2 regions of the Streptomyces sp. NPDC054961 genome follow, and region 2 is predicted to be linked to the other one. Evidence: predicted binding sites of a transcription regulator. Region 2 holds the regulator's gene; the other holds the start of a gene.
The links. Region 2 encodes HrcA, which represses chaperone genes, less so after heat shock. Its sites were predicted from a motif close to TTNGCACTCNGNNNNNCNGAGTGCNAA; they were not measured.
Positions count from the first base shown of each region.

Region 1: a site for HrcA is predicted at 1,344-1,370, ahead of ACWF9Z_RS26305 (FmdB family zinc ribbon protein). Genes of this name have one in related genera too.

Region 1 covers NZ_JBSGWY010000033.1:53,742-57,143, forward strand. Annotated here, with positions in the region: gene ACWF9Z_RS26300 (MFS transporter) at 1-1,152, shown strand, start outside; gene ACWF9Z_RS26305 (FmdB family zinc ribbon protein) at 1,381-1,680, shown strand; gene ACWF9Z_RS26310 (S-methyl-5'-thioadenosine phosphorylase) at 1,769-2,602, shown strand; gene ACWF9Z_RS26315 (hypothetical protein) at 2,675-3,402, opposite strand, start outside.
Region 2 covers NZ_JBSGWY010000030.1:56,034-59,435, reverse strand. Annotated here, with positions in the region: gene ACWF9Z_RS24970 (DUF3097 domain-containing protein) at 1-618, opposite strand, end outside; gene ACWF9Z_RS24965 (MBL fold metallo-hydrolase) at 647-1,372, opposite strand; gene hrcA (heat-inducible transcriptional repressor HrcA) at 1,512-2,528, shown strand; gene dnaJ (molecular chaperone DnaJ) at 2,529-3,402, shown strand, end outside.

The DNA of each region.
Region 1 (3,402 bases), on a different contig from region 2:
ATCAGCATCCTGCTGCTGGTCCAGCACTCCACCGGCTCCTACGGCAGCGCGGGCATCGTCGCCGCCGTCACCGGCATCTCCATGGCGCTGTTCGCTCCCGTCATGGGCAAGCTCATCGACCGCCACGGCCAGAGCGCCGTCCTGGTCCCCGTGGCCCTCGCCCACGCCACCGCGGTCAGCTCCCTGGCGGCGCTCGCGCTGCTGGGCGCGCCCGTCTGGGCGCTCGCGCTGGCGGCCGTCCCCGCCGGCGCGTCCGTCCCGCAGGTCGGGCCCATGGTCCGGTCCCGCTGGGCGGCCAAGCTCGAGGGCTCCCCGCTGCTGCCGACGGCCGCCGCGTTCGAGTCCGTCACCGACGAGTTCACCTTCGTCGTCGGCCCGGTGCTCGCCACCGCGCTGTGCACCGGCATCAACCCGGCGGCCGGCCTCGTCACCGAGGCGGCGCTGACCCTGATCGGCGGCCTGGTCTTCGCCGCGCAGCGCGGCACGCAGCCCCAGCCCGTCGCCCGCCCGGCGGACGGCGAGAAGCACGCCTCGGCCCTCTCGTTCCACGGTCTGCGCGTCCTGATCGTCGCCTTCGTGGGCATCGGCGCCGTCTTCGGCGGCATGCAGGTCTCGCTGGCCGCCTTCTCCGAGGAGATCGGCAACCCCGGCGCCAACGGCCTGCTCTACGGCGTCTTCGCCGCGGGCAACATGATCGCCGGCATCGCCTGCGGTGCGATCGCCTGGAAGATCGGCCCGCGCCGCCGCCTGATCCTCGGCTACGTCGGACTCACCGCGGCCGCCTCGGTCCTGTGGGCCGCCGACTCGATGATCCTGCTCGGCGCGCTCGGCCTGGTCGTCGGCCTGTGCATCGCCCCCGCGCTGATCACCGGCTACACCATGGTCGAGCAGCTGATCCCGGCGGCCTCGCGCACCGAGGCCTTCACCTGGCTCACCGGAGCGGTCGCCTTCGGGCAGGCCGGCGCCGTGATCCTGGCCGGCCGCCTGACGGACGCGCACGGATCCTCGTACGGGTTCCTCGTGCCGATGGCGGCCACGGCGCTCGCGCTGAGCATCCTGCTGGCGCTGCGTGCGAAGCTGGACCCGGCGCGCGCGACCCGAGTGATCGCGCGCGGCACGGTACACCGCGAACTTGCCGCGGCCGGTAAGTGACGAGGCAGTCGCGGCGCCGGGGGCGAGCCGAGCGCCGGAATACGTCACCGTGACTCCTCCACCGCGCGAAGGCGGTGGCTTCTCGCCCGGATCTCGGATCGTCGCGACGGCCAAGCCCTGACCGCTGCCTCCACGGCAGGTGATGCACATTACTCCTGCCAGGCAGCGGTTGCAGCTACTATGGATGTTCATTAGCACTCGTCGAGCCAGAGTGCCAGGAGGAAATTCGTGCCGACCTACCAGTACCAGTGCACCGAGTGCGGTGAGGGCCTTGAGGCCGTGCAGAAGTTCACCGATGACGCGCTGACCGTGTGCCCGAGCTGCGACGGACGCCTGAAGAAGGTGTTCTCCGCGGTCGGCATCGTCTTCAAGGGCTCCGGTTTCTACCGGAACGACAGCCGCGGTGCTTCGTCGAGCAGCACCCCCGCCTCGAAGCCGGCGTCCACGCCCGCCGCCCCGGCCGCGTCCTCGTCGACGGCATCGTCGTCCTCGACTTCGGCCTCGTCGTCGAGCAGCTCTGCCGCCTGACCTGCACGACCGCTCCACAGCTTCATCCGAGGCCCTGCCGTCCTTGCCGACCGCGGGGCCTTCGGCATGCCCCCGTAGGGTGGGCCGCATGGCGAATGCAGAGATCGGTGTCATCGGCGGATCGGGCTTCTACTCCTTCCTGGAGGACGTCTCCGAGATCCAGGTGGAGACGCCCTACGGACCCCCCAGCGACTCCCTGTACCTCGGCGAGCTGGCCGGCCGGACCGTGGCCTTCCTGCCCCGGCACGGGCGCAGCCACACCGTCCCCCCGCACAAGATCAACTATCGGGCCAACCTGTGGGCGCTGCGTTCGGTCGGCGTCCGCCAGGTCCTCGGCCCCTGCGCGGTCGGCGGCCTGCGGCCCGAGTACGGCCCGGGCACGCTGCTCGTCCCCGACCAGCTGGTCGACCGTACGAAGTCCCGCGCCCAGACCTACTTCGACGGTGAGCCCCTCCCGGACGGCTCCGTCCCCAACGTCGTGCACACCGCCTTCGCCGACCCGTACTGCCCGGTCGGCCGGTCGGTGGCCCTGGCCGCCGCGCGCGGGCGGGAGTGGGAGCCGGTGGACGGCGGCACGATGGTCGTCATCGAGGGGCCCCGCTTCTCGACCCGCGCCGAGTCCCGCTGGCACGCCGCGGCCGGCTGGTCGGTGGTCGGCATGACCGGCCACCCGGAGGCGGTCCTCGCGCGCGAGATGGGGCTCTGCTACACCTCGATGGCGCTGGTCACGGACCTCGACGCGGGCGCCGAGACGGGCGAGGGGGTCTCCCACACCGAGGTCCTGAAGGTCTTCGGCGAGAACGTCGGACGGCTGCGCGAGGTCCTCTTCGACGCGGTCGCGGCCCTCCCGCCGACGGAATCCCGCGCCTGCCTGTGCACCCACGCCCACGACGGGTGGGACCTGGGGATCGAGCTGCCGTAGGCGGGGGCGCGTACGGATCCGCCCCGTCCGGTGCCCGCGCGGCTCCGGACGGGGCGGTTCTCGCTCAGGGCACTAGCGCACGGTGAAGCGGGTCTGGACCACCTTCCCGTCCACCAGGACCTCGGAGGCCATGACCGAGGCCGTGGCCGGGTCCCGCACGGTGAAGTTCAGCGCGAACGTGCCGTCCAGACCGATCATCCGGGTCACACAGGGGTCGGCGGTCTTCGTCCCGTCCGCCTTCCGGCCGCTCACCGCCACCGTGGCCACCGGGGCGAAGTTCCGTCCGGTGACCTGGACGACCGTCCCCACGGGACCGCTGTCCGGGGAGAGCGCGTACGAGGGCGCCGGCGCGGGCGGGGCGCCGCCGACGGTGAAGCGGGCCAGCGCCTTCCTCCCGTTCACGAGCCACTCGCGGGCCTGGAGGGCGACGGTGGCCGGGTCGTTCACGGTGAAGGTCTGGGAGAAGCTGCCGTCGAGGCCGACCACCTTGGTCCTGTAGCTGTCCGCGCTCTTGGAGCCGTCCGGCTTCAGCCCGTCGATCTCGACGGTGCTCACCGGCGCGAAGCCCTGGCCGACGACCGTGACCTTCGTGCCGGCCGGCCCGGTGGACGGGGAGAGCGTGATGAAGGTCTTCGCCACCGTGAGCGGGGCGGTGACGTGGAGACCGCCTGCGGTGACCTGGACCTGGTAGGCCCCCTCGGTCACCGAGGAGGCGAGGGTGACCGTACCCGACAGGGCTCCGGAAGCGTCGACGCCCAGGTGCGTCGCCGAGAGCCGGGCGGGGCCGCAGCCGGTGCCGT
Region 2 (3,402 bases):
CGCGATGCCCAGGGCGGACGGCTTCACCGCCTGCCAGACGTCCACGTACGGGTGGCCCACGATCAGGACGTCGGGGGAGGTCACCGAGGCGGCGATGCGGGATTCCTTCGTGCCGGGGACCAGGTGGTCCACCAGGATCCCCAGGCGGGCGTCCGGGCCCGGGTCGAAGTCCGCCACGATGGCCGGGAGGTCGTCGATGCCCTCCAGGTACTCCACCACCACGCCTTCGATCCGCAGGTCGTCGCCCCAGACCCGTTCCACGAGTTCGGCGTCGTGGCGGCCCTCGACGTAGATCCGGCCCGCTCGCGCCACCCGCGCCCGCGCGCCCGGGACGGCCAGCGAGCCGGAGGCGGTGCGCAACGGGGCGGAAGGGCCGCGGGCGGGGCGGGTGAGGGTGACCACCGCGCCGTCCAGGAGGAACCCGCGGGGTTCCAGCGGGAAGACCCGGCGCTTGCCGAAGCGGTCCTCCAGGGTGACCGTGCCCGCCTCGCAGCCCACCACCGCTCCGCAGAAGTCCGTGCCCGCCACCTCGACCACCAGGTCCGGGTCGGCCGGCACCTCCGGGACGGGCTTGGCCCGCTTCCACTGGGGGGTCAGGTCGGGGGAGTAGTCACGCATCCGGCCGAGGGTAGGAGAACGGGCGGCCTCAGGGCGCCGACACGCCGAAGCGGGCCGCCAGTGTGGCGCGTTGCGCACGGACGAAGTCCGCGTCGACCACCGCTCCGTGACCCGGCACGTACAGAGCGTCCTCCCCGCCCAGGGCGAGGAGCCGGTCGAGGGCCGCCGGCCACTGGCGGGGCACGGCGTCCGGACCGGCCTGGGGATCGCCCGATTCCTCGACCAGGTCGCCGCAGAAGACGACCTCGCGGGTTCCGGGGACGAAGGCGGCCAGGTCGTGCCGGGTGTGGCCCGGGCCGACGTTCGCCAGCAGCACCTGCACCCCGCCCAGATCGAGCGTCCACTCGCCCGACACCAGGTGCCGGGGGAGCACCAGGAGCTCCACCGCCTCGGCGGCCTCGGCCTCCGCGAGGCCGTGCCGGACGGCCTCGGCCCGCAGGTCGTCGTGGCTGACGGACAGCAGGTTGTCGAGGCCGACCGGACCGTAGACCTGCGCGCCGGCGAACACCGCCCCGCCCAGCACGTGGTCGAAATGTCCGTGTGTGAATGCGATATGGGTCACGCGGCGGCCCGCCAGCCGCTCGGCCTCGGCCCGCACCCGCGCACCCTCCCGTACGGATGAACCGGGGTCGATCAGGAGGGCCGAATCCTCGCCCACCACCAGTCCCACGGTGCAATCCCACACCGGCAGGCGGCGTCGGCCGGCCCGTTCGGTGAGCCGTTCCCAGCCCGCCTCTTCCCAACGCACGTCCATACCGCGACGCTACCTTGGCGGCCCGCCCTTGCTAGCGGTGTACCACCCCGCCGTACACTGACCGGGGGATGTCTGGCACTCGAATGCGCAGAGTGCCAATGAGCCGCCCGCGAACGACGAGACGATGGAGGTGTGCGCGATGCTCAGCGAACGCAGACTCGAAGTGCTGCGCGCCATCGTCCAGGACTACGTCGGGACGGAGGAGCCGGTGGGCTCCAAGGCGCTCACCGAGCGGCACCGGCTCGGCGTGTCGCCCGCCACCGTGCGCAACGACATGGCGCTGCTGGAGGAAGAGGGCTACATCGCCCAGCCCCACACCAGCGCCGGCCGGATCCCCACCGACAAGGGCTACCGCCTCTTCGTCGACAAGCTGGCGGGGGTCAAGCCCCTGTCCACGCCCGAGCGCCGGGCCATCCAGAACTTCCTCGACGGCGCTGTGGACCTCGACGACGTGGTCGGCCGGACCGTGCGGCTGCTCGCGCAGCTGACCCGGCAGGTCGCCGTCGTCCAGTACCCGAGCCTGACCCGCTCCACCGTCCGGCACGTGGAACTGCTCTCGCTGGCCCCGGCCCGCCTGATGCTCGTCCTCATCACGGACACCGGCCGGGTCGAGCAGCGGCTCGTCGACTGCCAGACCCCCTTCGGGGAGGCCTCGCTCGCCGACCTGCGGGCGCGCCTCAACAGCCGTGTCGTCGGCCGCAGGTTCACCGACGTGCCGCCGCTGGTGCAGGACCTTCCGGAGTCCTTCGAGGCCGAGGACCGGGCGACGGCCAAGGCCGTCCTCGACACCCTTCTCGAAACGCTGGTGGAGGAGGCGGAGGAGCGGCTGATGATCGGCGGCACCGCCAACCTCACCCGTTTCGGACACGATTTTCCCCTGACGATCAGGCCGGTGCTCGAAGCGCTGGAGGAGCAGGTCGTGCTCCTCAAGCTGCTGGGCGAGGCCAATGAGTCGGGAATGGCCGTAAAGATCGGGCATGAGAATGCCTACGAGGGACTGAACTCCACGTCCGTCGTCTCGGTCGGCTACGGTTCGGGCGGCGAAGCAGTCGCCAAACTCGGCGTGGTCGGACCGACCCGCATGGACTACCCCGGAACGATGGGAGCGGTACGCGCAGTGGCACGTTACGTCGGACAGATCCTGGCGGAGTCGTAAGTGGCCACGGACTACTACGCCGTTCTCGGCGTGCGCCGCGACGCATCGCAGGACGAGATCAAGAAGGCCTTCCGCCGCCTCGCGCGTGAACTCCACCCGGACGTGAATCCGGACCCGAAGACGCAGGAGCGCTTCAAGGAGATCAACGCGGCGTACGAGGTGCTCTCGGACCCGCAGAAGAAGCAGGTCTTCGACCTCGGCGGCGACCCGCTGTCCTCTTCGGGCGGCGGTGGCGGAGCGGGTGGCTTCGGGGCGGGTGGCTTCGGCAACTTCTCCGACATCATGGACGCCTTCTTCGGCCAGAGCCAGCAGCGCGGACCGCGTTCGCGGACCCGCCGCGGCCAGGACGCGATGATCCGCCTCGACCTGGAACTGGACGAGGCCGCCTTCGGCACGACCAAGGACATCCAGGTCGACACGGCCGTCGTCTGCACCACCTGCTCCGGCGAAGGGGCCGCCCCCGGCACCTCGGCGCAGACGTGTGACATGTGCCGCGGCCGCGGTGAGGTCTCGCAGGTCACCCGGTCCTTCCTGGGCCAGGTCATGACCTCGCGCCCCTGCCCGCAGTGCCAGGGCTTCGGCACCGTGGTCCCGACCCCGTGCCCCGAGTGCGCGGGCGACGGCCGGGTCCGCTCCCGCCGCAGCCTGACGGTCAAGATCCCGGCCGGCGTCGAGAACGGCACCCGGATCCAGCTCGCGGGCGAGGGCGAGGTCGGCCCCGGCGGCGGCCCCGCCGGCGACCTGTACGTGGAGATCCACGAGCTGCCGCACCCGACCTTCCAGCGGCGCGGGGACGACCTGCACTGCACGGTCACCCTCCCGATGACCGCGGCGGCCCTGGGCACCAAGTGCCCGCTGGAGACGCTGGACGGCA